Regions from separate parts of the Pantoea sp. X-Soil-TKNS-1207 genome, predicted to be linked through region 1. Evidence: predicted binding sites of a transcription regulator. Region 1 holds the regulator's gene; each other region holds the start of a gene.
The links. Region 1 encodes Fur, which represses iron uptake genes when iron is present. Its sites were predicted from a motif close to ATAATAATGAGAACNACTATCAA; they were not measured.
Positions count from the first base shown of each region.

Region 2: AC6I8V_RS16630 (TonB-dependent receptor domain-containing protein) is a predicted target of Fur. The motif match lies at 2,495-2,517, and genes of this name have one in related genera.
Region 3: AC6I8V_RS24280 (TonB-dependent siderophore receptor) is a predicted target of Fur. The motif match lies at 6,567-6,589, and genes of this name have one in related genera.
Region 4: entS (enterobactin transporter EntS) is a predicted target of Fur. The motif match lies at 4,429-4,451, and genes of this name have one in related genera.

Region 1 is NZ_AP035958.1:1,242,540-1,250,527, forward strand. Features, by position in the region: gene glnS (glutamine--tRNA ligase) at 44-1,711, shown strand; gene AC6I8V_RS05705 (hypothetical protein) at 1,948-2,343, shown strand; gene fur (ferric iron uptake transcriptional regulator) at 2,406-2,849, opposite strand; gene fldA (flavodoxin FldA) at 3,205-3,735, opposite strand; gene ybfE (LexA regulated protein) at 3,872-4,147, opposite strand; gene ybfF (esterase) at 4,316-5,080, opposite strand; gene seqA (replication initiation negative regulator SeqA) at 5,328-5,870, shown strand; gene pgm (phosphoglucomutase (alpha-D-glucose-1,6-bisphosphate-dependent)) at 5,896-7,536, shown strand; gene kdpE (two-component system response regulator KdpE) at 7,575-7,988, opposite strand, start outside.
Region 2 is NZ_AP035958.1:3,586,876-3,594,863, reverse strand. Features, by position in the region: gene AC6I8V_RS16645 (DUF554 domain-containing protein) at 1-393, shown strand, start outside; gene AC6I8V_RS16640 (LysR family transcriptional regulator) at 465-1,346, shown strand; gene AC6I8V_RS16635 (Rdx family protein) at 2,114-2,410, opposite strand; gene AC6I8V_RS16630 (TonB-dependent receptor domain-containing protein) at 2,656-5,058, shown strand; gene AC6I8V_RS16625 (hemin-degrading factor) at 5,111-6,142, shown strand; gene AC6I8V_RS16620 (heme/hemin ABC transporter substrate-binding protein) at 6,139-6,966, shown strand; gene AC6I8V_RS16615 (FecCD family ABC transporter permease) at 6,959-7,960, shown strand; gene AC6I8V_RS16610 (heme ABC transporter ATP-binding protein) at 7,953-7,988, shown strand, end outside.
Region 3 is NZ_AP035960.1:200,360-208,347, reverse strand. Features, by position in the region: gene AC6I8V_RS24320 (GMC family oxidoreductase) at 1-699, shown strand, start outside; gene AC6I8V_RS24315 (c-type cytochrome) at 696-2,090, shown strand; gene AC6I8V_RS24310 (hypothetical protein) at 2,387-2,587, shown strand; gene AC6I8V_RS24305 (hypothetical protein) at 2,591-3,385, shown strand; gene AC6I8V_RS24300 (YdgH/BhsA/McbA-like domain containing protein) at 3,497-3,706, opposite strand; gene AC6I8V_RS24295 (hypothetical protein) at 3,915-4,436, opposite strand; gene AC6I8V_RS24290 (hypothetical protein) at 4,751-5,197, shown strand; gene AC6I8V_RS24285 (membrane lipoprotein lipid attachment site-containing protein) at 5,397-5,774, shown strand; gene AC6I8V_RS24280 (TonB-dependent siderophore receptor) at 6,628-7,988, shown strand, end outside.
Region 4 is NZ_AP035958.1:570,383-578,370, forward strand. Features, by position in the region: gene AC6I8V_RS02535 ((2,3-dihydroxybenzoyl)adenylate synthase) at 1-782, opposite strand, end outside; gene AC6I8V_RS02540 (isochorismate synthase) at 793-1,971, opposite strand; gene fepB (Fe2+-enterobactin ABC transporter substrate-binding protein) at 2,148-3,113, shown strand; gene entS (enterobactin transporter EntS) at 3,108-4,358, opposite strand; gene fepD (Fe(3+)-siderophore ABC transporter permease) at 4,507-5,496, shown strand; gene fepG (iron-enterobactin ABC transporter permease) at 5,493-6,476, shown strand; gene AC6I8V_RS02565 (ATP-binding cassette domain-containing protein) at 6,473-7,273, shown strand; gene AC6I8V_RS02570 (enterobactin synthase subunit F) at 7,375-7,988, opposite strand, start outside.

The sequences.
Region 1 (7,988 bases):
CTTCGTAGTACAAATCACCCGTATTGTATTTGAGGATTTTGAGATGAGTGAGGCTGAAGCCCGCCCAACGAACTTTATTCGTCAGATTATCGACGAAGATTTGGCGAGCGGTAAGCACAACAGCGTGCATACCCGTTTCCCGCCTGAGCCGAATGGTTACCTGCATATTGGTCATGCGAAATCGATCTGTCTGAACTTTGGTATCGCACAGGATTACCAGGGTCAGTGCAACCTGCGCTTCGACGACACCAACCCGGTGAAAGAAGATATGGAATTCGTCGAGTCCATTAAGCGCGATGTGCAATGGCTGGGCTTTGAATGGAGCGGAGACGTTTGTTACTCCTCAGACTATTTCGACCAGCTGTACAGCTACGCGGTTGAGCTGATCAATAAAGGCCTTGCCTATGTTGATGAGCTGACGCCGGAAGAGATCCGTGAATACCGTGGCACCCTGACCGCGCCGGGCAAAAACAGCCCGTATCGCGATCGCACGGTGGAAGAGAACCTCGCGCTGTTTGAAAAAATGCGTGACGGCGGTTTTGCCGAGGGGAAAGCCTGTCTGCGCGCCAAAATCGATATGGCCTCCAGCTTTATCGTGATGCGCGATCCGGTGCTGTACCGTATTAAGTTTGCCGAGCATCATCAGACCGGCAACAAATGGTGCATCTACCCGATGTACGATTTCACCCACTGCATTTCCGATGCGCTGGAAGGCATTACCCATTCGCTGTGTACGCTGGAGTTCCAGGACAACCGTCGTCTGTACGACTGGGTGCTGGACAACATCAGCATTCCGGTGCACCCGCGTCAGTACGAATTCTCGCGCCTGAATCTGGAATATGCCGTGATGTCGAAGCGTAAGCTGACGCAGCTGGTGAGCGAGAAGATCGTTGAAGGCTGGGATGACCCGCGTATGTTGACCGTTTCCGGTCTGCGTCGTCGTGGTTACAGCGCCGAATCGATCCGCGAATTCTGTCGCCGTATTGGTGTGACCAAACAGGACAACATCGTCGAGATGGCGTCGCTGGAGTCATGCATCCGTGACGATCTCAACGAGAATGCACCGCGTGCGATGGCAGTGCTTGATCCGCTGAAAGTGGTGATTGAGAACCTGCCAGCCGGTCATGAAGAGATCATCACCATGCCGAACCATCCGAACAAACCGGAAATGGGTACGCGTGATGTGCCGTTCAGCCGTGAAGTGTGGATCGATCGCGCGGATTTCCGTGAGGAAGCCAACAAGCAGTACAAACGTCTGGTGCTGGGCAAAGAAGTGCGTCTGCGTAACGCCTATGTGATTCGTGCTGAGCGCGTGGCGAAAGATGATGAAGGCAACATTACCTGCATCTACTGTACCTGCGATGTCGATACGCTGAGCAAAGATCCGGCAGATGGCCGTAAAGTGAAGGGCGTGATCCACTGGGTTTCTGCCATTCATGCGCTGCCGGCGGAATTCCGTCTGTACGATCGCCTGTTCAGCGTGGCGAATCCGGGTGCGGCTGAGGATTTCCTCACCACCATCAACCCGAATTCACTGGAAATCAAACAGGGCTTTGTCGAGCCGGGACTGCGCGATGCAGAAACGCAGGCGCCGTATCAGTTTGAGCGTGAAGGGTATTTTTGTGCAGACAGCGTGTACTCGCAGCCGTCTAAGCTGGTGTTTAACCGCACCGTAGGCTTGCGCGATACCTGGGCGAAAATCGGCGATTAATTCTTTTTGTCGTTTTCACCATATCATCATGTAAGGGCGAGCAATCGCCCTTTTTTATTGGCGATAAATCACGGCTGGCAACCATTTATGCTACGGCATAAAAAATGTGTTTGTTACCGGTATTTGCGACAAATCTGACTTTAGTAAAATTAATCCATTTACGAGTGTTAAAAACTGTATTTCAGGTAGGCTATGCGCTCTCCAGCGTTGCTCCGCGGGTTATCTAAGGAAAAAAAATGACAAGTCTCGCTCAGGAAGCCAAACACAGCGTCGTGGTTTTACATCAGCTTATCGAACGTATTTTTAATCAGTCGGATAGCACTGACGACAGCATTGAATTGTTTCTCTCGCACTTTCACCCCGACTTCAAAATGGTGACGCCGCAGGGGAAACAATTCGATTTGAACTCAATGGAGGTGCTGTTCCGCCAGTTGCGCGGCCAGCGTGAAGGGATGCGCATCGCCACCAGTGAACACACCATCATTTCGCAGCAGAGCGAGGAGGTCACCATTCAGTATCGCGAGTTGCAGATGATGAATGGTAACAACCAGAGCCGCATTTCGCTGGCGGTGCTGGATTGCAGTACCTTGATTCCTCGCTGGCGATATTTGCAGGAAACGCTGGTGCAGTGATATCCAGAAACAAAAAAACCGGTGCCAGGCACCGGTTTTTTTATACTGCATAGCACACTTCGTTACTTATCGTGGAGCGTCTCGTCTTCGCGGCAGTCTCCCAGCGCACAGTGGCCGTACAGGTACAGGCTGTGGTTGGTGAGTTTGATACCGTGACGGGTTGCAATTTCACGCTGACGGGTTTCAATCGATTCATCGCTGAACTCGATCACTTTGCCACAGTCCAGGCAGATCAGGTGGTCATGATGATGCTGCTGCGTCAGTTCAAAGACGGATTTACCGCCTTCGAAGTTATGACGGGTAACGATGCCCGCGTCATCGAACTGGTTAAGAACGCGATATACCGTTGCCAGACCAATCTCTTCGCCCATATCAATCAGGCGTTTGTACAAATCTTCCGCACTGACGTGATGGCACTCGGGTTCCTGAAGCACTTCCAGAATTTTAAGTCTGGGCAGCGTGACTTTCAGGCCAGCCTTCTTCAATGCGGAGTTGTTGTCAGTCATGCGGATATTGTCCTGTTACTTTGCTAGTCACTTGCGGCGCAGGGCCTTGAATGTCGATCACGCGCATTCTCATTTGCGTCTCATTATAGAACTCAAGCAGTGAAATGAAAACCAAGGTAACGTCCTGAAATCACCAGTGGCTGTAAGGATAAGTGTCACTAACGCCGGCGGGGATCGTGCAGGTCTTTGTTTCCATTTCACTCAGCCTCATTCTGATGCCAGAGGAATAAGCGGATGACCGTTACGGGTATTCTACAGATTTGCGGGAAAAAGTTAAAAAACAGTAGCTATTATTTTTATAGGAAATTCCTTTAACTCAATGTGAGCCAGCGCCCACATTGAGGAGGGCAGGGGATCAGGCTTCGATGATCGCCTGTAATTGCAGCTCATCAAAAATCTGTTTCACCCATTTTTCAACACGTTCGTTGGTCAGTTCCGGCTGACGATCTTCGTCAATAGCCAGTCCCAGGAAGTGTTTGTCATCGGCCAGACCTTTAGAGGCTTCAAAATGGTAGCCTTCCGTTGGCCAGTGGCCAACAATCACCGCACCATTCGGCTCGATGATGTCACGGATGGTGCCCATCGCATCACAGAAGTATTCCGCGTAGTCTTCCTGGTCGCCACAGCCAAACAATGCCACCAGTTTGCCGTTGAAGTCGATCTCTTCCAGCGTCGGGAAGAAATCATCCCAGTCACACTGCGCTTCGCCGTAGTACCAGGTCGGGATGCCCAGCAGCAGGATATCGAATGCTTCGAGATCTTCTTTGGTGCTCTTGGCAATGTCATGCACTTCAGCAACGTCTTTACCCAGTTGTTTCTGGATCATTTTTGCAATGTTTTCAGTGTTGCCGGTATCGCTGCCGAAGAAAATGCCTACGATTGCCATGGGTCAAGTAACCTCTTAAATCCTGATTGTGAAAGTAAGTCAGTAGAATGCACAGTTAAGCGAATGATAGCAGACCGGGCAAAGTGGCGGAACTTGTAAAGCGGTCACTTTTGTTCGTGCGTGCGGTCTGCGTGCGTTACGACAGTTTGAGCTGCGCCAGCAGCATTTGTTCAATCAATTCGCTGCGACTGATGTTTTGTTGCTCAGCCAGGGTGTTGAGGGCATCAACCGCCTCGCCGGACATTTTCAGCTCGACACGACGCAACCCACGCACCTTGTCGCGTTTCAGCTGGTTGCGTTTGTTAATCCGCAACTGTTCGTCACGCGTCAGCGGACTGGTTTTGGGGCGACCCGGACGCCGCTCATCAGCGAAGAGATCGAGCGTGGTACGGTCAGTCTGTTCTTTTGCCATGGTTTGTAAAACTGAGTGGGCGCGAACGGCGGAAAGGCGCTGCGCGATTTATACATTATCGGCCCGACCACGGTGAAAAAATCATCCGCGGCAAATTTTTAGCGCGACATCATACTCCAGCGCCATCCACGACGCCAACCCTAAACGGTTTGCGGCAAGCTTTTGCTTTTACAGTACAAAAAAGCGCCGGACTGCGCGCAAAACCGCCTCAGGTTTCTCCGCATGAACCCAGTGGCCTGCGCCGCTGATCACATGCGCATGCGCCTGCGGGAACTGACGCAGCAGGGCATCGCGGTGCTGATTATCCAGATAGGGCGAGTCACCGCCGCGAATAAACAGCGCCGGGTGCGGCCATGCCGGTACGTCTTCCCAACCGGAAATGGTGCTGTAGTTGTCCCACAACACCGGCACGTTAAAACGCCACTCGCCTTCATGGAACGATTTGAGGATGAACTGAATCACCCCTTCTTCCTTCAGCAGCGTACGCATCACCTCAGCGGCTTCGCTGCGGCGCGTCACCCCGGCGGCGCTCACCGCGCGGATGGCCGCGAAAATCTCGTCATGGCGGCGCGTCTGATAATCCACCGGCGCGATATCAATCATCACCAGTTTTTCAATGCGCTCCGGGGCGATAGCGCTTAACGCCATGGCAATTTTTCCCCCCATGGAGTGACCGATGACGCTCGCGCGCGCAATGTCGTGCGCATCCAGGGTGGCGACGATATCCTGCGCCATCACCTGATAGTTCATGACGTCACTGCGTCCGGACTGACCGTGATTACGGACATCCACCTGCAAGGTGGGACGGGCATCGCGCAGGCCGCGCGCCAGCACGCCGAGGTTATCCAGGCTGCCAAACAGGCCATGAATTAACAGAATTGGGGTGGCATCAGGGGCAGATTGTTCAGTTTGCAGACGGGCGTTCAAAATCATGGCAAAGTTCTTACGGTTGTGGGCTGCGCTTAGGTTATCATGGATTCACCTCTTCAGGAGCCAGCGAGCCAGGCATTAGGGCATATTCCGACTTTTGCCCTGAAACGATGCCAGCGCTATCGGCCACCTGGGATTTAACTTTATAATCCTCATGTTAGAGCCAGCTCACATTTTGCACGGCAGGATTTTGCTAAGGCCGGTACAGAAAAGCGTGGTTCTGTCATTTGCCAGAATCGTACGGAAAAAGATGAAAACGATTGAAGTTGACGAAGAACTCTACCGTTATATTGCCAGCCACACCCAGCACATTGGTGAAAGCGCCTCCGAAATTTTGCGCCGTATGCTGAAATTCACGGCAGGTCAGAGTGCCCCTGCTGCCCCGGTTGCGTCTCAGGCCGCAGCCAAAGACGCGCAGCCGGTCGCGGCTAACGCCCGTCCTCAGGATCGCGTTCGCGCGGTGCGTGAACTGCTGCTTTCCGATGAGTATGCGGAGCAGAAAAAGGCGGTTAACCGCTTCATGCTGGTATTGTCAACGCTCTATCGTCAGGATCCCGCAGCCTTTGCTGAAGCCACTGCCTCGTTGCAGGGCCGCACCCGCGTCTATTTTGCCGGTGACGAGCATACGCTGTTGCAAAATGGCACCCATACTAAGCCGAAGCACGTACCCGGCACGCCGTATTGGGTGATCACCAATACCAATACCGGTCGCAAATGCAGCATGGTGGAGCACATCATGTTAGCCATGCAGTTCCCGCAGGAACTGACAGAGAAAGTTTGCGGCACCATTTAAACCGAAGCGTCAGGGAGAAGCGCCAATGGCCAATCACCCCCGTGCCGGGCAACCTGCCCAGCAGAGCGATTTGATTAACGTTGCACAATTAACCTCGCAGTATTACGTCCTGCAGCCTGATGTGGCCAATCCGGAACATGCGGTGAAATTTGGCACCTCCGGCCACCGCGGCAGCGCCGGACGTCAGAGCTTCAACGAAACGCATATCCTGGCTATCGCGCAGGCGATTGCCGAGGAGCGTAAAAAGAACGGCATCACTGGCCCGTGCTATGTCGGTAAAGACACGCACGCGCTGTCTGAACCGGCGATTCTGTCGGTGCTGGAAGTGCTGGCGGCGAATGGCGTGGATGTGATTGTGCAGCAGGACAACGGCTACACGCCGACGCCCGCTATCTCCAACGCGATCCTTGAGCACAACAAACGTGGTGGCGCGCAGGCTGACGGTATCGTCATCACGCCATCGCACAACCCGCCGGAAGATGGCGGGATCAAATACAATCCGCCGAACGGTGGTCCGGCCGATACCAACGTCACCAAAGTGGTGGAAGATCGCGCTAACCAGCTGATGAAAGCGGGTCTGAAAGACGTGAAACGTCTGCCTCTGGATCAGGCGTGGGTCAGCGGCCATATCGTCGAACAGGATCTGATTCAGCCGTACGTCGAAGGTCTGGCGCAGGTGATTGATTTCCCGGCGATCCAGAAAGCCGGCCTGAAAATTGGCGTCGATCCGCTCGGCGGCTCCGGCATGGCGTACTGGCAGCGTATCGCTGAGCATTACCAGCTGGACATCACCATCGTTAACGATGCCATCGATCAGACTTTCCGCTTCATGCATCTGGATAAAGATGGCGTGGTGCGCATGGACTGCTCGTCAGAATGCGCGATGGCGGGCCTGCTGGCCTACCGCGACAAATTCGACCTGGCCTTCGGCAACGACCCGGATTACGACCGTCACGGCATTGTGACGCCAGCCGGTCTGATGAACCCGAACCACTATCTGGCGGTTGCGATCAACTACCTGTTCCAGCACCGTCCGCAGTGGGGCAAAGATGTCGCCGTCGGCAAAACGCTGGTATCCAGCGCGATGATTGACCGCGTGGTGAACGACATCGGTCGTAAGCTGGTGGAAGTGCCGGTGGGCTTCAAATGGTTTGTTGATGGCCTGTTTGACGGCAGCTTCGGCTTCGGCGGCGAAGAGAGCGCAGGGGCATCCTTTCTGCGCTTCGACGGTACCGCCTGGTCTACCGATAAAGACGGCATCATCATGTGTCTGCTGGCCGCGGAAATCACCGCGGTCACCGGGAAAAACCCGCAGCAGCACTATGATGAGCTGGCGGCACGCTTTGGTGCGCCAAGCTACAACCGTTTGCAGGCAGCAGCGACCTCAGCCCAGAAAGCGGCGCTGTCTAAGCTGTCTCCGGAAATGGTCAGCGCCGCGACGCTGGCAGGCGACCCGATTACCGCGCGCCTGACGGCTGCGCCGGGCAACGGTGCGGCGATTGGCGGTCTGAAGGTGATGACGGAAAACGGTTGGTTTGCCGCCCGTCCATCCGGCACTGAAGATGCCTACAAAATCTACTGTGAAAGCTTCCTCGGCGCTGAGCATCGCCAGCAGATCGAGAAAGAAGCGGTGGAAATCGTCAGCGAAGTGTTGAAAAACGCCTAAGCGAAGCGAACAGAAAAAGGCGCGTAAAGCGCCTTTTTTTATGGCATAAACCGATAGCCGATGCCGGTTTCGGTCAGCAAATGGCTGGGTTGCGTCGGATTGGCTTCCAGCTTCTGGCGCAGATGGCCCATATAGATGCGCAGATAATGACTGTGCTCCACCGCATTTGGCCCCCATACCTGATTCAGCAACTGACGTTGCGTCAGCACCTTACCGGCATTGTTCAGCAGCAGGCTGAGCAGACGAAACTCCGTCGGCGTCAGATGCACCTCTTCACCGCCACGCAGCACGCGGCGCGCCGCCAAATCGACACTGACATCACCAAAACTCAGCACCGGCTCTGGCTGGCTGCTCTGATGACGGCGCAGCGATACGCGCACACGCGCCAGCAGCTCTCCAATGCCAAACGGCTTGGTGAGATAGTCATCCGCACCGGCATCCAGCGCATCGAT
Region 2 (7,988 bases), 2.0 Mb from region 1:
TATGTCGCGATCCTGGTACTGTTTTGTGCCAGCGGCACCGGCATCATCGGCGCGATGACCGAAGGGATGACGCACGATCCTAACATCCTGCTGGTGAAATCGATTATGGATGTTTTCACCGCCGCGATTTTTGCCACACTTCTCGGTTATGCCGTGGCAGTGATTGCAGTACCGCAGCTGCTGATCCAGCTGGCGCTGGCGACGGCCGCAGTATTGATTATGCCTCACACCACGCCGACCATGATGAGTGACTTTACCGCAGCGGGTGGTTTTGTCATGCTGGCCGCCGGTTTCCGTATCGCCGGAATTAAATCTTTCCCGGTGGCAAATATGCTGCCAGCGCTGGTGCTGGTGATGCCGATAAGCCATCTGTGGTCGATGTATATTCAGTAAGCAGCACAACAGCCGCGGTTGTATCGTGGTTAGCCATGCTAGAGTAAGCGCAGGATAAGCGCGGAGGCATCATGGATCTCAAACGATTGCATTACTTTTGCACGATAGCGGAACAGGGCTCCATCAGTAAAGCCGCGAAGCTATTGAACATCGCACAACCGCCGCTGGGTAAGCGCCTGCAGGAGCTGGAAGAGGAAATTGGCTCGCCGTTGTTTACCCGCACACCGCGCCGTATGGTGCTGACGGAAGCCGGCAGTTTTCTTTATCGTCAGGCGTGCGACATTTTAAGCCAGGTCAACCGACTGAAGCGCCAGACCATTACCATCGCCACGCGCAAACAGCGTCGGGTGAATATCGGAATTTCCTACCTTTACCTGCGTTATTTCAACACCATTTTGATGGATTACTACCGCAACCGTCCCGACTGGGATATCAACGTGGTGGTGTCTGATTCCAGCCATCTGGAAGCGATGCTGCTGGATCACAGCCTCGATATCGCGCTGATGCAAACCCCCAGCGACCGTCAGCAATGGTTTATCCGTGAGCTGGAACCGATTGATACTATTGCGGTTATCTCATCGCACTACAGCGCGATGCTGGCGGGAAAAGCGCTGGAGTTTGCCGATCTCAGCGGCCTTCCGCTGATTCTGCTGCACCGCATTGGCGGCGAGGGGACTTATGAAGTGCTGCGTAATAAGTTATTCAGCAGCCTGAGTCAGGTGAATATCAGTATTAAGGTATCCGAACCCAAGCTGATTCTGGAGATGATGGAGAGCGGTTTCGATGGCGCTGCTTTTCTGCCCCGTTCCGAGTTTTCGCCCAGCCCGCAGGGCAAATATATCGTCTGTCCGCTGGCCGATCCTTTCGCCATTTATCATCCGGCGATTGTTACGCTGAGCACCGCGCAAGACCGCCTGCTGTGGCCGCTGGCCCATGAGGCCGAGGATGTGTGATTTGGACCTGGTCGGCATGGCCCGGTCGGCATCAATGCCGACCCTACGCCGTAGGGAGCGCATTAATGCGCTCCATGCCGATGCGGCGTCCAATCCCGGTCGGCATCAATGCCAACCCTACCTCATAGGGAGCGCATTAATGCGCTCCTTGCCGATGCGGCGTCCAATCCCGGTCGGCATCAATGCCGACCCTACATGTAGGGAGCGCATTAATGCGCTCCTTGCCGATGCGGCGTCCAGACCCGATCGGCATCAATGCCGACCCTACATGTAAGGAGCGCATTAATGCGCTCCATGCCGATGCGGCGTCCAATCCCGGTCGGCATCAATGCCGACCCTACGTCGTAGGGAGCGCATTAATGCGCTCCTTGCCGATGCGGCGTCCAATCCCGGTCGGCATTAATGCCGACCCTACATGTAGGGAGCGCATTAATGCGCTCCATGCCGATGCGGCGTCCAGACCCGGTCGGCATCAATGCCAACCCTACATGTAGGGAGCGCATTAATGCGCTCCTGGCCGATGCGGCGTCCAGACCCGGTCGGCATCAATGCCGACCCTACATGTAGGGAGCGCATTAATGCGCTCCTTGCCGATGCGGCGTCCAATCCCGGTCGGCATCAATGCCGACCCTACATGTAGGGAGCGCATTAATGCGCTCCATGCCGATGCGGCGCCCAGACCCGGTCGGCATCAATGCCGACCCTACATGTAGGGAGCGCATTAATGCGCTCCATGCCGATGCGGTGTCCAGACCCGGTCGCTGAAATCAATTCCCCGCCGGTTTCTTTTTATCCACATGCCCCAGCTCGCGATCCGGGAAACAGAAATCCCGCACCCGCTGCTTGAGCGCCGCGGCATCCGGGAAACCGCCTTCCTGTTTCCGTTCCCAAATCACTTTGCCATCAATGGTAATCTCAAACACGCCGCCGGTGCCGGGTTGTAACGTCACCGAGGCCAGATCGTCAGCAAAGGTGTGCAGCAACTCCTGCGCCATCCAGGCAGAACGCAGCAGCCAGTTACATTGCGTGCAGTAGTGAATGTTCACCGCGGGTTTTTGCGTCATTTCATCGCTCTTTTTAATTGATTGATTACCAACAAGTTAACTGTGGTTAACAAAATGTGCGGTCTAAGATACATCTTAATGTAAATGTTATTGATAACGATTACCACTTGCATTACATTCCTGACGAATTCATTTACAACATAAAAAAAGTCTGTAACTTTTTACGGTTTTCTCTACAAAAACCGTGTCTTACTGATAGCAAGCAAGTGAGCGAATACTAACAATCAATTAGGTATTTCGCGTCTATGTCCTCAATTTTTCAGGGATTTACTAAACAGCGCCTGTTCAAAACGGCTGTGCTGGCGTCAGCGATCCATGCTGCCTGTGGCTATGCCGCCACCAGCGATAATCAGGATCTGACTCTTTCCAGCAAAAAAACCACAACAAATGAACCGGTAATGACGGTAACTGCGCCGAAACTGCCGCTATCTGCGGGTAGCCGCACCACGCTTTCCGCCGCAGAGTTGCAGAAAGAAGGCGGCAACGATTTCGGTTCAATTATGCGTTATCAGCCGCTGGTTAGCGCGCCGGGTGCCGCAGGTGGCAGCAACACCGGTAAGAGTGGCTATACCGGGGATCGTGGCGGTTACACCGGCTATAACATCCGTGGTCTGGAAGATAACCGCGTCTCCATCGACGTAGACGGTATTGAACAGCCTTACGCAACCGGACGCAGTTCCGTGGGCCGTGCCGGTTCCAACACCTTCGGCATTGGCCGCGACTATATCGATCCTTATATGTATGGATCTGTCGGTATCGTCGAAGGGGCGACCGATGTCTCCAACAAGAACCTGGCGCTCGGCGGCTCTGTCTCCTTCAAGCCAAAATCCCCGGATGACTACCTGTCACCCACCAAACATACCTATTTCGGTTACCAGAGCGATTACGACTCATCTAACCGCAGCTGGCACAATGGCATCACGGCGGCGGCAGGTGATGAAACCCTGCGCGGTATCGTGGTGATCAGCCGTCGTGACGGTCAGGAAACCCGTAACAACAGCGGCACCATTGATGCCTATCCGGCGAACTGGCACTCCGACGCGGTCGCTGCCACCGGCATCTGGCAACCCAACAGCGAGCATCAGTTCAGCGCCACGCTGGATTATTACCAGAAAACCAACCACACCAACTTCGACTACTGGGGTTCTGGCACCACCACCATTTATGGTCGCGCCGATCAGAGCAGCCAGACGCGTCGCTGGAGCGGGTCACTGAAAGATCTCTGGACACCGGACAATAACCTGCTGGTGGATAGCCTTGAGACCAGCATTTATTACCAGCAAACCCAGGCGCATGATAATACGGCGGCCCCGGCTGCGGGTGCGGTCGAAGCGCATAATATCTACTCGGATTACGACACCAAAACCTACGGCTTTGAGACCAAAGGTGAGAAAAGCTGGCTGTTTAACAACTTCAGCTATGGGATGAACGCCAGCATTGCGAAAACCGAGCGTCCATACCGTCTTGATCCGGTACAGACGTCGTATAACGATATCACCCCACCGGAAGCGAACAGCCGCTCCTGGGCCTTCGGTGCCTATGCCGAAGATACCATGAGTTGGGATCTGAACGGCCACACCTTCTCGGTGGTTCCGGGGGTACGTTTCGCCTATCAGAATACCAAACCACAAAATCTTTCTACTCTGGCGGGCGGGGATGCTGATCTCAGCACGGGTGACGTTTCGACGCTCTACAACAAGAGCTTCAGCGATGGCCAGATCCTGCCGTCCATCGCCTTCCAGTACAACCTGACGCCGAAGGTAATGGCTTATCTGCAATATAAGCGTGGCGCGCAGTTCCCTAATCCAAGCCAGCTGTATGGTTCATGGAACCTGTCCTCTAACTATGCTTCAGCTTACGGTTCGCAGTATGCGCTGTTGGGCAATACCGACCTGAAAACCGAAACCAGCAACAACTTTGAGTTCGGTCTGAAAGGCGAAGCGGTTGAAGGCATCACCTTCTCAGCGGCAACTTTCTATAACAGCTACAAAAACTTTATCGACTATACCCGCTACAGCCGTAGTGCCAATCCGGACGTCTTTACTAACATCCCGGATAATATCGATATCGCCTACCGTGCCGAGAACCGTGATAAAGCCTATATCTACGGTGCTGAATTCGGCAGCAAATTCAATATCGGTACCTGGGTGCCTGAGGTTGATGGCCTGAGCGCGCGTCTGGCGTTTGGTTATGCGCAGGGTGCGTCTAAGTCCAGCTATCTGGGCGACAAATACGTACCGATGGAGAGCGTACCGCCGATGCGTCTGATCACCGGTGTGGCCTATGACGATCCGGATCAGCGCTACGGTGCCGCGATCACCGGCACCTTTATCCACGGTAAGCGCGCCACCTACACCCAGCGCCAGACCTACACCAACACTGGCGGTTCGATTGGTACCACCAGCAATACCTACTACCAGAACATTCCAGGCTATGCGCTGGTTGATCTGACGGCCTACTATCGCGTAACGAAAAACGTGAAGATCAGCGGCGGTATCTACAACCTGACTGACCGCAAATACTGGGACTACCTCAGCAGCCGCGATCTGGAATCCACCACCAGCAAGACCGATCAGAACTACTATGATTCACAGCTGGCTGTGATGCCGGGCCGCACCTTCCAGTTGGGTGTTAACGTCGACTTTTAATCATTAACTTCGCCCTGCGGTAACGCAGGGCATTTTCACGGGAGCATGCGCAATGAACCAAAGTTACGAACACTATCTGGCCCTGAAAGGCGAACATCCGAAAAAATACGCCCGCGATCTGGCCGCCCTGATGGGGATTGGCGAAGCGCAGCTGTGTGAAGCGCGCGTTGGCCATGATGCTCAGGCGCTGAAAAGCGATTTCCCGGCGCTGCTGGCATCACTGGAAGCGGTGGGTGAAACCAAAAGCATCACCCGTAATGAATACGCGGTGCACGAGCAGGTGGGCAAATATGAAAACCTGCATCTCGGCGAACATGCCGGTCTGATTCTCAACCCGCGCGCGCTGGATCAGCGTCTGTTCCCGCAGCAGTGGCACAGCGCCTTCTTCCTGCGTGAAATGACCGCGCGCGGCGAACGTCAAAGCATTCAGATTTTCGATCGTCACGGCGACGCGGTACTGAAAATCTACACCACCGAAAACAGCGACATGGCCGCGTGGGACGCGTTAATCGCAGCATACGTCGCCCCGGCCAGCGCGGTGCTGGAGCGCCAACCGGTAAGCAGCCCGCAGCATAGCGAGACGGTTGACGCCAGCAAAGTGGAAGCCGAATGGCGCGCCATGACCGATGTGCACCAGTTCTTCGGCCTGCTGAAACGCCATAATATTTCCCGCCAGCAGGCATTCCGCGCCGTAGCTGACGATCTCGCCTGGCAGGTGAGCAACGACTCACTGGCGCAGCTGCTGCATCAGGCGCAGCAGGATGGCAACGAAATCATGATCTTTATCGGCAACCGCGGTTGTACGCAGATTTTCACCGGTGCGGTGGAAAAACTGATGCCGATGGACAACTGGATCAACATCTTCAATCCCCACTTCACGCTGCATCTGATGGCGGATCACATCAGCGAAAGCTGGGTGACGCGCAAGCCGAGCGGCGATGGCTTTGTAACCAGCCTCGAACTGTTCGCCGCCGATGGCACGCAGATCGCGCAGCTTTACGGCCAGCGCAGCGAAGGCACGCCGGAGCAGACACGCTGGCGTGAGCAGCTGGCGCTGCTGAGCAGCACTGGAGCCGCCGCATGAAACGTCTGACTCTGTTGTTAATGACGGCGCTGGCGCTGCCGACGCTGGCGGCAGAACGCGTGGTTTCCATTGGCGGCGATGTGACGCAAATCGTCTACGCGCTGGATGCCCAGCAGGATCTGGTGGCGCGCGACAGCACCAGCCTGCAACCGGCGCAGGTCACCAAACTGCCGAACATTGGCTACATGCGCCAGCTCAATGCCGAAGGCATTCTGGCGATGCGGCCAACGCTGGTGCTGACCAGCGAACTGGCGAAACCGTCGCTGGTGCTGCAACAGGTGGAAAAAGCGGGGGTGAAAGTGGTGGATGTCACCGGCAAAAACAGCCTCGACGCCATCCCGGAAAAAATCGCCACCATCGGCAAAGCGCTGCATCGCGAGCAGGAAGCCAAAACGCTGACGGAGAAAGTGCAGAAGCAGCTGGCACAGCTGCCGAAGCAACCGCTGCCGGTGAAGGTGCTGTATATCATGGCGCACAGCGGCATGAACACGCTGGCGGCCGGTACGCAAACCGGTGCTGACGGCGCGATCCGCAGTGCGGGTCTGGTGAATGCCATGGCGGCGGTGCCGCATTATCAGCCGCTGTCGCAGGAGGGCGTGGTCGCTGCGGCGCCGGACCTGGTGGTGGTTGGTGATGATGGCCTGCGCACCCTGGGGGGCGAAGAGAAAGTGTGGTCGCTGCCGGGTCTGGCGCTGACGCCTGCCGGTCAGCATCACGCGCTGCTGGTGGTGGATGAGATGGCGTTATTGAGCTTCGGTCTCGATACGCCGGATGCCATCGTCAAGCTGCGTCGTGCAGCCGAAGCCGCAGCCAAACATGACTAGCGTGGCAGTGATGCGCTGGCTGGGCCTGATGGCCATCAGCATGGTGATTTGTATGGTGATGGCGGCAAATTTCGGCGCGATGCCGCTCTCCATCCGCACCTTATGGCATGCGCCGCTTAGCGATATGGTGTGGCAGATCTGGCTGAATATCCGCCTGCCGCGCGTGTTGCTGGCGGTGTTGCTCGGTATGGCGCTGGCGGTGTCCGGGGCGGTGATGCAGGGGTTATTCCGTAACCCGCTGGCCGATCCGGGCCTGCTCGGCATCAGCAGCGGTGCCGGTCTGGCGGTGGCGCTAGCTATTATCGTGCCGCTGGCTCTGCCGCCGCTCCTCGCCCTGTGGCTGCCGATGGTGGCCGCCTTTATTGGCAGCCTGGTGGTCACGCTGCTGATCTTTAGCTTCAGTCGGCTGGCGATGGGCAATCTGTCGCGCCTGCTGCTGGTGGGGATCGCCATCAATGCGCTGTGCGGCGCGGTGGTGGGCGTGCTGTCGTGGATCAGCAACGATCAACAGCTGCGTCAGCTGGCGTTGTGGGGCATGGGGAGTCTGAGTTCGGCGCAGTGGCCGAGTCTGACGGTCTGCGCTCTGTTGATCCTGCCGGCATTAATCGCCATTCAAACCCGTGCGCGCCGTCTGAATTTGCTGCAACTCGGCGAGGAAGATGCGCATTACATGGGGATTGATGTGAAGCGCACCCAGCGTCAGCTGCTGGTGCTGAGCGCATTGCTGGTTGGCACTGCGGTGTCGGTAAGCGGTGTTATCGGTTTTGTGGGGCTGGTGGTGCCGCATGTGATGCGTTTCTGCCTCGGCAGCGATCATCGCTGGATGCTACCGGGATCGGCGCTGGCCGGAGCGATCCTGCTACTGCTGGCGGATACGCTGGCACGCACGGTGGTGATCCCGGCGGAAATGCCGGTGGGGCTGTTAACCAGCCTGATTGGCGGCCCGTGGTTTCTCTGGCTGATTTTACGCCAGCAGAGGGGGATGAATGAGTGATCGTATGCAGGCGCGGGGTCTGCGTTTT
Region 3 (7,988 bases), on a different replicon from region 1:
ACCACCGACAACGTGGGCCGTCATCTGATGGATCACCCAGGCACCTCCGTCTACTTCCTCAGCAAGGAACCGATGTGGCCGGGACGCGGACCGATGCGTCTGAGCTGTATCAATAACCTGCGAGATGGCGCTTTCCGCTCTGAACATTCGGCGATGAAGATTAACCTCGGCAACTACTCTCCGACGCTGGCGGTCAGCAACTATCTGCTGAGCAAAGGGATTTCCGGTAAAGAACTGCCGGCGATGGTACGCGATTACGCGTCACGCTGGGTGGCGGTTAACACCTTCTTCGATATTCTGCCGGATCGTGACAATCGCATCGTTGCCGTTGAGGACAGAAAGGATGCGCTCGGCATTCCTAAACCCGGCGTGCACTACCGCATTGATGACTACATCAATAAAGCGCGTGATGTTGCGCATCAGCACTTTGACCACATTGCCAGCCTGTTTGGCGGCACTGAGGTCCGTCATGATGATAAGTACTTCAATAATAACCATATTATGGGAACACTTATCATGGGTAATGACGCCAACGACTCGGTTGTTGACGCGGATCTGCGTACCCACGATCACCAAAACCTGTTTATTGCCTCAAGTGGTGTGATGGCAAGTGCGGGTACGGTTAACTGCACCCTGACGCTCTCAGCCCTGGCGATGCGACTGGCGGATAAACTTGTCGAGGAGTGCAAACACGTATGATGCGCTTATCTATCAAGACATCGTTAAAGATGTCCATGCTGGTCGGTTTGCTGTTCTGCTCCGCCAGTTTTGCGGCGACCCCGGCTACCGGCGACACAGCTCAGGACCTGATCAAACAGGGCGAATATCTCACCAGGGCTTCCGACTGTGAGGTGTGCCACACCGCCACTAACGGCACCCCCTATGCTGGCGGCCTGGCGTTTAAAACGCCTTTCGGCGTGATTTATTCGTCGAACATTACGCCGGATAAAACCACCGGTATTGGTAACTGGACAGAGCAGCAGTTCAGCGATGCGCTGAAGCACGGTATCCGGGCTGACGGACAGAATCTGTATCCGGCCATGCCTTATACCTCCTACTCCAAGCTGACCGATGCCGACATCCACGCGATGTATGCCTATTTCATGTCGATGCCTGGCGTGAACCATAATCCGCCTGAAAACGAGTTAGGGTTTCCGTACAATCAGCGTCTGGCGCTGAAAGGCTGGAACCTGATCAATTTCCACTACAAACCGTTTGAAGAGGATCCGGGTCAGAGCGCGGAGTGGAATCGCGGCAAGTACGTTGCCACGGCCCTCGGCCACTGCGAGGAGTGCCATACACCGCGTAACCTGGCGATGGGTCTGAGTGATAAAGCCTACGCGGGTGCGATGGTCGACGGATGGGAAGCCTTTAATATTTCATCAGACAAAGAGTCGGGTATCGGCAACTGGAGCCATGACGATCTGATGCAATATTTGCGCACCGGCGCACTGCCGGGCAAAGCGACCACCGGCGGCGGCATGGCCGATGTTATCTCGCACAGTCTGCGTTATCTGTCGCAGGAAGATCTGAGCGCACTGGCGACCTACATCAAAAGTGTACCGCCGCAGCAAACCTCATCCAGAAACCGTTCAGGTGCCGGAGAGAATGCTCACAGCGATATCACCCGTGATGTCCGCGGTCTGCCGATTGATGACAATTCGCCTTCAGGTGCGGTGCTGTTTAACGGCAACTGTGCGAGCTGTCACGGACTGACCGGTGAAGGCATTGGCGAGAATAAATTCTACCCGTCACTGTCGCATAACAGCGTTGTCGGTTCCGACAAGCCTAACAATCTGGTGCAGGTGATCCTTCACGGCGTGGATCGCGTGAATGCCAACGGCGAGCATATTTTGATGCCGGGCTTCAGCGATAATCTGACCGACGCACAAATCGCGACGCTCACCAACTATATTCGTACCCAGTTCGGCAACGGCGGTGCGGTGATTGATGAGCCAGCGGTGAAAGCCCTGCGTGAAAACAACGTGACCGTGATCCCCGGATACGTGCTGATTGGCGGCGGCGCTGCAGGCTTCCTGATTCTGGTGGCGCTGGTGGTTTACTTCAGAAGAAGAAAAGCGAAAAGATAACGACAGGATAATCATACCTGGCACTCTTCTGCCGGGTATGACTGCCGATCGATTCCCATCGCCACCGATACGCGCCAGTTCAGCCGTATCGGTGGCGATTTTTTTCGTCTGCGACAGATAAGTTTGCTCGCCTTAACGGCTGCCACGGTAGCAGGAGAAATTGATTGCGTGCCGCAATCAGGATGCGGTAAGAAGTACGTCTTGCCGAATTATTTAGTATGCTTGTTGTCCTATACTCAGCGAGTAGCAATCACAAATTCCGCCTGATGCGGTGTTTGTGTCATGAAGGAGGAAATATGACTGAACTTCTCCGTAAGGTACTGTTAACACCTGGCAAGCTCATGCAGGGCGCCATTCGTCAGGATGTAAAGCAATCAAATAGCAGCAAAATTATTACCGATGCTAACGGCGCTGCCACACTTAATATGAACAATGAACAGGTGCGAGACTCCATGCGCGCACGAATGGAAGAACTGGCGGCAAAACATCAGGGATGATGAATGGGTCCTTTAGTTATCATGCTCGTGTTGGTATGCGGGTTCTGGTATACAGAAAATCATTATCAGTCACGCATCCGACAAGCCCGCAGTAATGGCTGGAATGCTTATTTTTATGTTGCTATGCATGGATGCAGGTTTGCGATTCAGGGGTTCGCTCTGGTACTTGTTACATTCATAGCCCTTCTGATTTTAAGCTCCCTGATCAATATGTTAGGGTTTATCTGGCCCAGTATCCACACCGACCTGTATTCCTGGTTAACTGACATAAAAATTATGTCTTTCCCATTATTTTTCCTTCTTTCAATGTTGCTGGCGGGGCTGATTGCATACGTAGAGGGAAACAAAGCAAGGCTCGCGCTGGAAGATGAAGAGACCCGGCAGGCTGCTTACAGGGAGATTGCAGCACGGGATGGTATTGAATCGCTGCTAGTACAGGCAATCGATGAAGGCAGGTTGATCTTTGTCACACTGAAATCCAGAAAAGTGTATATCGGATATGTAGCCGCACCTCGTATGGAGCATCATGAAACACAACATCTCGCCCTTATCCCTTATATCAGTGGCTACCGCGATAAGGACACGCTTCGTTATCATGAACAGCATCGATACTACGAGCTGTATCTCAGCAAAAATATCACCGCTGAATCATCCCCGCTAAATTTAACCCATTTCCGGCACGTCATCCCAATGGACCAGGTGGAAGCTGTCTCCATTTTCGACACAACAACCTACAAATCATTCGATGCCTTCTCTACACCGACGCCAGAAAAAGAAGCAGCCAAAAATAGTGCATGACTATGCTGCACCCACACGGCCTCTAAACGACGCTACGCGAACCTATTCAGGGCGAAACATACAAAAAAAGGCCGCCCGATGGGCGGCCTCTCAGTTACTGCGCAAATAGGCTTATTTGGTCAGTTCAGCTGACAGATAAGCACCGTTATCTACGCGCGCACCGGTGATTTTATAGGATGCGCCAGCCTGTTTGGCCTGAGCGGCGATTTTGGCTTCAGCACCGTCCAGCGTAGAGGCGGAGGCGCTGATGCTTTGTGCAAAGCTGCCGAAAGACACCAGTGACAGAGCCGCAACTACAACGAAAGTTTTGATAGATTTCATGGTCAATTCCTCAGAGATTATTTTTAAATGGTGGGGTGTTATGCCCCGATGTGAGAAAGAATAGACCTGTCACCCGGCAAGTAAAAGCTGAGTGTTTTGCTGAAATCAATCAAAAATACTGAAAGAGATCCCCGACGCTACGTAACCGCGTTATGGAATGGTTTTTTCATGCATTACCCCTCTGAAGCGCTCATTAAGTTTGCCCGGATTATCTGAAACTCCATTGCACGGTGACCACAAAAACAGAAGGAATAATTATCCCGGCTTCAACGCCGAAATAGCTGGTAAAGTTGTACTGAATGGCGTGATAAATATACGGAGAGAAACCAATGCCGGTGGCTTGCTTGAAATCGTGATAAGAGCCGTGGTCACCGCAGTGACTGAACACATCAAAAAAGAATTCCCCTGTGTAGCCATAAACGCCTTTGAAAACCCAGTTCCCACTATCACCTTGTATCCAGTCTCTTCTGACCCCCATGGCAATACAACGGTCACCGAAGCTGTTGTCCATGGTGCCCAGTAACGCACTGTACTTTGAGTCTTCAGAAAACTTTCTCTCTACCGAGTAAAAATGGTTATCAAAAAACTCATTATATTGCCCATAGTTACCTGTCAGATGATAGACGAATGATCCCGTATTGATGGAGTAAAGATTTATTTCGTCCGCATTAATGCCGAAAGCGGCGATAAGTACAAAGAAACACAGCACCCTGCTTATCGTTATGGACATGTAGAAAACCTCATTAATTAAGGTGTTTTAAGGTTTACTGAGCAAAAAAAACAGCTGGGAAAAGCTACTATTATCGTAGCCTATGTAGCGATGTCCTGTTGTAAGCAGCGAATAAGGGCAGCGGTTATGCCCCATTTTTGCAAAAAAACATTAGCAGCCACGGGCATAGCTTTCGTCTTTACCCTGATGGCTCATCGTTGCTGTCGGCCTGGCCGCATTATGTTATCGTCCTGTTGCGACTGGACGCGTGGCTGCGCGGTCCGGGAAATACCCCGTTATTCATGCGGAATAATGTTGTAAAGGAATACACGTCGATGAATACCCGCTATACGCTGCACCGATTAAGCCTGCTCAACCAATGGCGCCGGGATCGTTTTCGCCTGCTGTTTAATCTGGCCGTGCTGCTGAGTTTTTCCGCCATCATCCTCTGGATCCTGCCCCTTATCAGTCAAGGGAATATCCATGACGGCCTTGTTGGCTTGCTGTGCGGCTTATCCGTGACCTTCTGGCTGACCTGCATTGCTCGCCTGCGCATCAGCAATGTCAGCCACGCGGACAGCCTGATCTTATTACTGGAAAAGCATCACTACCGTAAAACCCCTCAGGGTTATTATGCGCTGCAGACATCGCGTTATAGCCAGTTCAAATCCCAGCGTATTTACCTTGCACAACAGGATGGGAACCTGGAGCTTATCGGTCCCTACCACATCCTGAAAAAAATCATTAAGCAGTTCGATGGTGAGAGCAAGGTTAGACCATGAGGGTGCTGTCCCTTTTTATGCAAGAGTAGTAATAGGTTATAAATTAACCAATTGTTTAACATAGATAAAATATTGCGCATAAATCATCCAGACAAAAAAACGGCGTCCTACCTACTAATTTTAATAGGATATCTATAACAATATTCCTGGTCGGCCTTATTCGCGGTTTAATAGTCTGGTGACAGCCGAAGGCTCATCCATGAGCCATACAAATAAATACCAGGGAACCAGGGAAATGAAAAAAGTCCTTTTGATTGCAGTTGCTGCTTTAACGCTGGCAGGTTGTGCCACATCGACAGGAAAACCGGTTGAAGTTGTCAATGCCGACCGCGCAGCAGGTACGGTAACTGTTGGTTATGTGAACTCAGAAAATCTCCCGTTGATTGACGATGGTAGCAAAGCGCGCTGGGAAGATGCGGTAGGCATCGCAGCAAACGTATGCAGTAAATGGGGTTATGCAACTGCTGAAGAACTTACACCTCATGCCCGTACCGAGGGCCTGCGTAACGGTTATGGCCAGCTGGTTAACGGGAGTGTAACGAAGCAGTATCAGTGCATGGGTGGAAACGTAAAATAGAATAATAATGGTTACAGCCGTGTTTCTGACTGCAAAAACAGCGGGAATGCGGCACATCCGGTGTGAAAACATAAATACGATACATCCGTAAATCTGCAAACGGCAGTCCTGATAAGAAACGCGCATTGAAGCACCCTGTGCGGATCAACATCATTCAAGAGTCATTATGAATATCAAATCTGTGTTTTTTATCGCGGCTCAGCTGGCGATATCTCATATGGCGAGTGCGGCCTTGTCAGATGGCCCGCCACTGTCGGTGACAACCAGTGATGGCAGGCGAAAATTCACGGATTAACTCAGGTTGCACAGGTTAAAACCAATTTTCCCGCATTATTCGCGCACCTTCCGGCAAATGCCGTTCTGGCGATCAGTGACGACGAAGTAAAACAATTAAACGCGTTAGGGCCTGATGCCTCATTTATTTCTCAGCGACCTGATATCAAACCGGTTGGCGATAGCATGGTGTCGGCGCAGAACAAGGAAATCTACCGGGTTACGGACCACAGAATTTTTAAAGGCGAGGGGGTTCCGCGATGTGGAAATCATTGCAATAACGATGACGCTGTCGGAAGGGACCTTTGCCACCACAGCATTTTATGCAGTCACGGACAAAAACAACAACCTGTGGAAATTGATGCCCGGGGATGAAAACACAACTTTTTAACAACTCCCCTGTTTTGCGCTAACGACCCACGTTTATCCACCGCCGAAATAACCCAGCCGCACCTTTATTTCCGGCTGGCCTTAATGCTTCCTCCTGCATGTTGCCAGCCCGTAAATGCCTTGTTGTAATTAATAATGATTATCATTATAGTTCGCCTTATTATTTCACAGGAAAGTGATTAGTAACGCTATGAAAGTAAAGTATAAATACTCTGTGCTGGCCTCGGTGATTGCGGCGAGCCTGGGAATATCTCTGGCGCTGGCCGATGAAACACCAACCGTGACAAAGCCAAAACAGACCCAGACCAGCGATAAAGCGTCGGGTAACGATCTGGCGATCGGCGATAAGAAAAGCAGTAGCGAAAACAATATGGTGGTGACCGCCAGAGAGCAGACGCTACAGGCGCCGGGCGTATCCATCATTGACAGCCAGGCGATCAAAAAACATCCCATCCAGCGTGACCTTTCTGAAATTATCCGCACCATGCCCGGTGTGAATCTCACCGGCAACTCCAACAGCGGCCAGCGTGGCAACAATCGCCAGATTGATATTCGTGGCATGGGGCCGGAAAACACCCTGATTATGGTCGACGGGATGCCGGTAAGCAGCCGTAACTCGGTGCGCTACGGCTGGAGTGATGAACGCGATACCCGTGGTGATACCAACTGGGTGCCACCGGAGATGATCGACCGCATCGAAGTGATTCGTGGCCCGGCTGCCGCGCTGTATGGCAATGGCGCCATGGGCGGCGTTGTCAACATTATTACCAAACCGGCAACCAAAGAGTGGCACGGCAATTTCAACACCTACTACAACGTGCCGGAACATAAGAATGAAGGGGCGACCCGTCGTTACAACGCCAGCTTAAGCGGCGCGCTGATGGATAATCTGACCCTGCGCCTTTATGGCAACTGGAATAAAACGCAGGCAGACGCGCAGGACATTAACAGCGGACACGATGCCGGGCGCACCGGAACCTACGCCGGTACCCTACCATCGGGTCGCGAAGGTTTTATCAATAAAGACATCAATGCCGTTCTGCGTTGGGAATTCCAGCCGATGCAGGCCCTGGAGCTGGATGCCGGTTACAGCCGTCAGGGCAATCTGTATGCGGGTGACACGCAAAACACCAACAGCAACGCGCTGGTACAGAAATATTACGGTAAAGAAACCAACATTCTTTATCGTCAGACCCTGAGTCTGAAATACACCGGTGCCTGGGATAACGGGGTTTCCACCAATAACTACGTTCAGTTTGAAAAAACCCGCAATACGCGACTCAATGAGGGTCTGTCAGGGGGGATCGCCGGTATATTCAATACCTCGAATGAAGGCTTCTCCACCATCAATCTGTATGACACTAACCTGCATTCCGAGATCAATATTCCGTTCGACTGGTGGGTGAGTCAGACCGTGACCTTCGGTGCCGAGATGAATCATCAGTCGATGAAAGATCCGGCGTCAAATATCGAAACCACCTCGGGTGGCGATGTGGCGGGTATTACCGGCACCGGACGCAGTAAATACAGCTCGGCCAATCTTTACGGCCT
Region 4 (7,988 bases), 670 kb from region 1:
CTGGGATCGGCTGCCAATACCACCTTGCCGCCGGTGTAAAACACGCCAAGCGCACCCGGTGAGCTCATCGGGAAGTTGTGCGCCGCGGGCAGCGCCACCAGATAACAGGTGCGCTCGGTCACGGCGCAAATCTCCACGCTGCCACGAATACTGTAATAGTAATCATTGTGGGTGCGGGGGATCAGTTTGGGCGTGCCGGTGCTGCCGCCAGACAGCTGGAAGAATGCCACCTCATCACTGGCGCTCGGCGTTGGCGTAAAGTCGCCAGCCGCTTCGGCCAGCAGGGCTTCGAGGGTGTTTTCTGGCTGGCTGTCATTGCGCAGCACCACCTGATGCAGCGCGGGATGGGCGCGGCACAGCGTATCGATAAAGCTGTCATCGGCAAACAGCGGATGGCTGCGGTCGGCGATCAGCAGCGCCGGTTCGATCTGGCTGGCATAGGCCGTCAGCTCAGTACGCTGATGGCTGAATAATGCGTTGACCGGGGCGACGCCGATTTTGAACAGGGCAAACAGCGTCAGGTAGAAATCGGCTACGTTGCCGAGCTGAACCAGCGCGGTGTCGCCGCTTTTCAGGCCGCGACGTTGCAGCGCTGCTGCGAGGTTGTCGGTCAGCACAGCCATTTCGCGGTAGCTGATCTGACGGTCGCCGTCGATCACGGCGATGGCATCATTGTGCTGCTGACGCGCCAGGATGTCGGTCATCGGCACATCCAGCCAGTAGCCTTTTTCGCGATAACGTGCGGCCAGATCGTCCGGCCAGCGATTATAGGGAATACTCATGGTCTTTCCTTTATTGCAGTCCAAAGGCGCGCAACATGGTATCCAGCTTCACGCCAGTTTCGCGCCATTCCGATTCGGGTTGGGAGTCGGCAACGATGCCCGCGCCAGCGAACAGACGCACGCGCGTGTCGTGCACCGTTCCGCAGCGGATGGTGACGACCCATTCGCCGTTCCCCTGCTCATCGCACCAGCCGACAATGCCGCCAAACAGCTGGCGATCAAAAGGTTCCAGCGTCTGAATCAACTGCTGCGCATGATGATGCGGGAAGCCGCTCAGCGCCGGGGTGGGATGCAGCAGGCTGGCCAGCGACAGCGCATTTTCGCGTTCGTCCTGTACCTCGCCATCAATCTGGGTAGCGAGATGCCATAGCGTGGAAGTGGTAATCAGCGAAGGCACTGTCGGCACCGACAGCAGGCGGCTGCGTGGTTGCAGCGTATCGCGCATCGCGTCGGTCACCAGCTTATGTTCGTATCGATCTTTGCTGGAGTTCATCAGGGTTTCGCCGGCTGCGCGGTCACGCAGAGCGTCGCTATCGCGACGGGCGGAGCCGGCGAGGGGGCAAGAGCTGAAATCACGCCCCTGCTTACGCAGCATCAGTTCCGGGCTGGCACCCAGCAGCACGCCACCCTGCGGCAACGGCAGATGGAAATGGTAGCTGTTGGGATTGAGCGCCATCACCCGCTGCATCAGCGCAGCGCTGTCCACCGGCTGTTCTGTGACGATATCCATCAGTCGCGACAGCACCACTTTGTCGAGTTCGCCGCGCTGGATGGCCGCCACTGCATCGGCCACCATGCCGGTAAAAATGTCGTGATCCGGCAGCGCCGAACGACGACGCACCTGCGGCAACGCGCTGAGCTCGGCGGGTAAGGTGGCCAGCAGATCGCCACGCGCAAAGGTCTGATATGACTCGGGGATAAACAGGGCAGCAGGCTGGCTGACGTCAAACGGGATCGCGCCAACCAGAACGGGCTTTTCGATACCCTGCTTTTTCGCCGCCGCGAAATGCTGACGCAGCTGTTGCTGAAAATCACCTTGTAAGTTGGCGGCATCCTGAACCGGCTCGGTCAGGGTGGTGTAACACCCTTGTGTCGCCAGGCTGCGCCAGGGGGAGGTAAAGAGGAATCCGCGGCACAGTGCGGAAAAATCCTTCAACCAGGCATTTTCAAACGTGGAAGATTCCACCATAATTTTCACCTTTAAATGATAAGATTATTAAGAATGATTATCATTTTTATTATGGCCCTGTAACCTACGTCTAATGCGCTAAAGAGTCAATCAGAACGCGGGACTTCCTGCGTCAGAATGCGTAATCAGAGTAGTCTGCGGGGGGCGCGCTTAAGCTAAATGGTGGACCAGAACTTATGAATAAATGCGGTTTATGGGGCGTCTGCGCCCTGTTGTTCATTTTCCAGACTTTCAACAGCATCGCGCGGGCCGATCAGGGCTGGCCACGCACCATTCACAGCGAGCAGGGCACCCTAACCCTGGACAAAGCGCCGCAGCGCATTGTCTCCACCAGCGTCACCCTCACCGGGTCCCTGCTGGCGATCGATGCACCGGTGATCGCCTCCGGTGCCACCGCGCCGAATAGCCGCTTCACCGACGATCAGGGCTTCTTCCGCCAGTGGGGCGAGGTGGCGAAACAGCGCGGTGTGAAACGTCTGTATATCGGCGAGCCAAACGCTGAAGCGGTCGCGGCTGAAGCGCCAGACCTGATCATCGTGAGCGCCACCGGTAACGATAAGGCCATCAATCTGGTGAGCCAGCTCTCCGCCATTGCCCCCACGCTGGTGGTCAACTATGACGATAAAAGCTGGCAGGATGTGGTCACGCTGCTGGGTAACGCCACGGGCCATGAGACGCAGGCAGCGCAGCGCGTCAAAGCCTTTGACGATCGCGAAGCGGCGCTGAAAAAAAGTATCACGCTGCCGCCGCAGCCGGTCTCCGCCATGGTGTGGAACGGTGATGGCCGTGCTGTGAACCTGTGGACCGCCGCTTCAGCGCAGGGCAAATTGTTGCAGCAGCTCGGTTTCACCCTGGCGACGCCGCCAGCCAGCGTTCAGCAGAGCCATAGCATGGGCCAGCGCAAAGACATCATTCAGCTGTCGGGTGAAAACGTCGCCAGCGGGCTGACCGGGCACAGCTTCCTGCTGTTCGCTGCCGATGATAAAACCCGCCAGTCGGTGCTGAGCAATCCGTTCCTCGCGCAGAACGCGGCGGTAACGCAGCAGCAGGTGTACGCGCTGGGCGCGGATACCTTCCGTCTCGACTACTACAGCGCCAACAATCTGCTGGCGCGTCTGGAAAAACTGTTTGTGAAGTCATGATGCCTCTTCCGCCAGCGTCGCTGCTGGCGGTTGATAACGGCGTAAACGTCCCATCAGTAACCACATCAGCACGCCCAGCAACGCCGCGCCGCAACCAAACATCGTCGCGGCCTGCTGCGGCAGCAGCCAGGAACCCATCGCCCCAATCATCGCCGCACCCAGCGCATCGCCGGTGACATTCTGCGCCGTCCATAAACTGTTGATACGCCCCAGCAGATGGTCCGGCGTTAATCTCTGAATCATCGCGTATTGCACCAGGCTATTGATCGAACTGAAGTAGCCGAAGGCCACCAGGCAGAGCAGGGCGAGCTGAAAATTCGGCATCAGGCCGAACAGCCCGAGCGCGATAAAAGCGACAATCGCGCTGCTGAGCACCAGCAGACCGGGGCGTGCGGCCTGCGCCAGGCGGCCGCTGGTCAATGCGCCGATGGCTGCGCCGAGCGGCACGGCGGCGAACATCAGGCCCAGCCGGTCGGCACTCACTTCCCAGTGCGGCGCCAACGCCGGATAGAGCACGCGTACCGCGCTGGCCAGCGTCACCAGCGCTCCAATCAGCGCCGCCATCCCGACCTGCGGGCTGGCAAACAAAAATTGCACGCCGGTCGCCAGCGATTTCAGCGGATGTTCACGCGGCTGCGGCGGTGGCGGCAGGATCGGCAGTTGCAGGATGGTCAGCACCGTCAGCAGCGTTCCCGCTGCCGCCAGGCCGTAGTTCCAGACCACGCCGCCGCTGGCAATCACCATGCCGGCAATCGCCGGTGACAGAATCGACCCGAAGCGTACCGTCAGCATGGTGATGGCGCCCGCCTGCATCAGGTTTTCGCGCCCGACCAGCGCCGGTGTTGCTGCCAGCAGCGCGGTAACGCCAATCGCCCCGAAGAAACCATCCCAGAAACCCAGCAGATAAACGGCGACCAGCGAAGGTTCAGGCAGGGCGGCGTTGATCGCCAGCCCGACAAACCCAAGGCCGCAGGTGGAACGTGCGAAGACAATCAGCTTTTTCCGTTCATAGCGATCCGCCAGCACACCGCCGGTGAGCAGGCCGATAAACATCCCGGCCGCCGCCAGAGTGACGGCCAGTCCCACCAGCAGGGAAGAGTGAGTCATGTGCTGAATCTGCACCGGCACCGCCACGGCCAGCATCCCGAGCGCAACAATTGAGATAAAACGCGCAATAAACACCGCGCGAAACGCCGGGTGGGATTTAAGCAGGGAGAGATCGATAAAGTGGGAGGGTTTGTTCATATCTTTGCCTTTTAACAACAATTTTCCGCATCGTCCGCGCGGCGAGTCATGATAACATGGATAAATACGAGTAATAACGATAACAAATATCATTATCACATTTACCCTACGCACGCACGACGTTGAAAAGTAGAAGGTTCAGAACGCTATGCGCCAGATCCGTGCAATGGCAGGCTCAGGGATTCTGCTGTTGTTCCTTATTGCGCTCAGTTTAATGCTGGGGGCGAAATCCATTCCGTTTTCCGATGTTTATCATTCGCTTACCACCTCCTGTAGCAGTGCGGAGTGCGTCATCGTGCGTGATGCGCGCCTGCCGCGCACTCTGGCCGGATTGCTGGCTGGCGTGGGGCTGGGGCTGGCGGGGGCGCTGATGCAAAGCCTGACGCGCAACCCGCTGGCGGATCCTGGTATCCTGGGCGTCAACGCCGCCGCCGGTTTCGCCGTGGTGTTGGGCATTGCGCTGTTTGGCGCTGATTCCCCGCTGGATTGGCTCGGTTTTGCCTTTGGTGGCGCGCTGCTTGGCTCGCTGCTGGTGGCGCTGACCGGCGCGATCGGCGGCGGCCGCGTCAACCCGGTGCGTTTAACCCTCGCGGGAGTGGCGCTGGGCGCGGTACTGGACGGGCTGACCTCCGGCATCTCGCTGCTCAATCCCGACATCTATGACCATCTGCGTTTCTGGCACAGCGGTTCGCTGGATATCCGCAACTTCACTATTCTGCGTACGCTTTTTCCTGCCGTCGTCATTGGCAGCATCGTGGCGTTTTGCCTGTCATCGGCGCTGAACAGCCTGAGTATGGGCGGCGATATGGCCACCGCGCTCGGCACCCGCGTAGCCCGCACGCAACTGCTGGGACTGCTGGCGATTGCGCTGCTCTGCGGCGCGGCCACCGCGGCAGTGGGGCCGATTGCCTTTATCGGCTTGATGACGCCGCATCTGGCGCGCTGGCTGGTGGGCAATGACCATCGCTGGCTGCTACCCGCAACGGCGCTGGTGACACCCATTCTGCTGCTGGCGGCGGATATTCTTGGCCGTCTGCTGGTGCCCGGCGAGCTGCGCGTTTCCATCGTGACCGCCATGCTCGGCGCGCCGATGCTGATTGTGCTGGTGCGCCGTAAATCAGGGCAGGGTGGCTTATGACGCGGCGCGTAATGATGCACGCCCTGTGGCTGCTGCTGAGCTGTGGGTTGATCGCCTTTCTGGCAATCACGCGCGGCGCGTTGCCGATCAGTGGCGAACAGATCTGGCAGATGTTACTGGGCCAGGGTGCCAGCAACGTAAAACTTATCGTACTGGAGTGGCGTCTGCCGCGCGTGCTGATGGCGCTGCTGGTAGGCGCGGCGCTTGGCGTCAGCGGGGCGATTTTCCAGTCGCTGCTGCGTAATCCGCTCGGCAGCCCCGATATTCTCGGCTTTAACACCGGCGCTTACAGCGGCGTGCTGGTGGCGCTGGTGCTGTTCAATCAAAACGCCCCGGCGATGACGGCGGCGGCGCTGGTGGGCGGCATCGCCACCGCCGCGCTGGTTTATCTGTTTGCGTGGCGCAACGGCGTGGCGACCTTCCGTTTGATTATCGTCGGTATCAGCGTGCGGGCGCTGCTGATGGCGCTCAACAGCTGGCTGATTATCAGCGCTTCGCTGGATGCGGCGCTGAGCGCTGGCTTGTGGAGCGCCGGATCGCTTAACGGCATCACCTGGACGAAAACGCCGCCGGTGATTGCGGCGCTGCTGCTGGCGTTGCTGCTGGTGGCGCTGCTGGCGCGGCGTATGCGTTTGCTGGAAATGGGCGATGACACCGCCTGCGCCCTTGGCGTGCCGGTGGAGCGCAGCCGCCTGTGGCTGATGCTGCTGGGCGTGGTGCTGACGGCGGCTTCGACCGCGCTGGTCGGGCCGATTTCGTTTGTGGCGCTGCTGGCGCCGCAGATTGCCCGCCGTCTCGGCGGCGGCGTGAAAGGCGCTCTGCCGCTGGCGGCGCTGTGCGGCGCGCTGCTGCTGCTGGCGGCGGATTTCGCCGCTCAGCATCTGTTCCTGCCTTATCAATTGCCGGTTGGCGTGATTACCGTCAGCCTCGGCGGCCTTTATCTGATTGCTTTACTGGTGCGGGAGGCACGACGCCAATGACCGAACACTCTTCACGTCTCTATGGCGAAGGGCTGACGCTGGGTTACGACAAAAAGGTGGTGGCGGAAAATCTGTCTGTGGCGATCCCGGAAGGGGAGCTGACGGTGATTATCGGTCCCAACGCCTGCGGCAAATCAACGCTGCTGCGCACCCTGAGTCGCCTCAATGCGCCGCTGAAAGGCCAGGTATATCTGGATGGCGAGGCGATCGCGCGCTATCCCACCAAAGAGGTGGCGCGTCGTCTGGGCCTGCTGCCACAAAGCTCCAGTGCGCCAGCGGGGATTAACGTCACCGAACTGGTGGCGCGCGGTCGTTATCCGCACCAGTCGCTGTTTGGCCGCTGGCGTGACGAAGATGAAGCGGCGGTGCAGCAGGCGATGCTGGCGACCGGCGTAGCGGATCTCGCGCAGCAGCCGGTGGATACCCTGTCAGGCGGCCAGCGCCAGCGGGTGTGGATCGCCATGGTGCTGGCACAGCAGACGCCGCTGCTGCTGCTGGATGAGCCGACAACCTGGCTGGATATTACCTATCAGATTGAATTGCTTGAACTGATGCAGGATCTCAATCAGCAGCACGGCCGCACGCTGGTGGTGGTGCTGCATGACCTGAACCATGCCTGCCGTTATGCCACGCACCTGATTGCGATGCGTCATGGACGGATTATTGCCGAAGGAAAACCGGCCGAGATTGTCACCCCGGCGCTGATTGAGCAGGTGTATGGGTTGCGTTGCGTGATTGTGGAAGATCCGGTGGCGCATACGCCAATGATTGTGCCGCTGGGGCGTCCAGCGGCGTAATGCCTGTGCGCTGATTGGCCCGGTCGGGATAAATCCCGACCTGTAGGGTGCGCATTGATGCGCACCTGGCGGAAGACCGCACGGAACCTATCTCCCCTGGCTCACATCTCCGCTAACAACCGTTGCAGCAGCGGTCCAATCTGCTCAAACATCCTCGGTGAAATGATATCGACGTGGGCGCAATCCATCGGCCACACGTCCAGCTCGCCGACATATGGCGCCCAGGCACGACGGGCATCCTGGCCTGGCTGCTGCGTCTGTTCGGCCAGGAACAGCGTGGCGCGACCGGCGAATTGCGCGCTGCGTGCCGTCGCCAGCAGGCGTACCGAGCTGGCGTAGTTGGCTTCGATGGTATCGAACATCGCCTGCATCTCTTCACCGGCCTGATGGCGCTGCGCGGCGATAAACTGCTCGCGTTCACGATTCACCTCGTCCAGCACCGCCGGATCCAGCACGTTCTCGCCCCGCTTTTCATCCCAGTTCTGGGTTTCCGGCGGCCAGGTATCCAGCAGGCCAAGGAATGCCACCTGTTCACCGGCCGCCTCCAGGCGTGCCGCGATACCCTGCGCCAGGGTGCCGCCAAGCGAGTAGCCGAGGAAATAGTAAGGGCCGTGCGGCTGTGCTTCGCGCAAAGTACGCAGATGGGCATCGCACACCGCGTCCAGATGCGCGCTCTGGTTCAGCGGGCTGGCGGTGTCCGGCGACTGAATGCCGA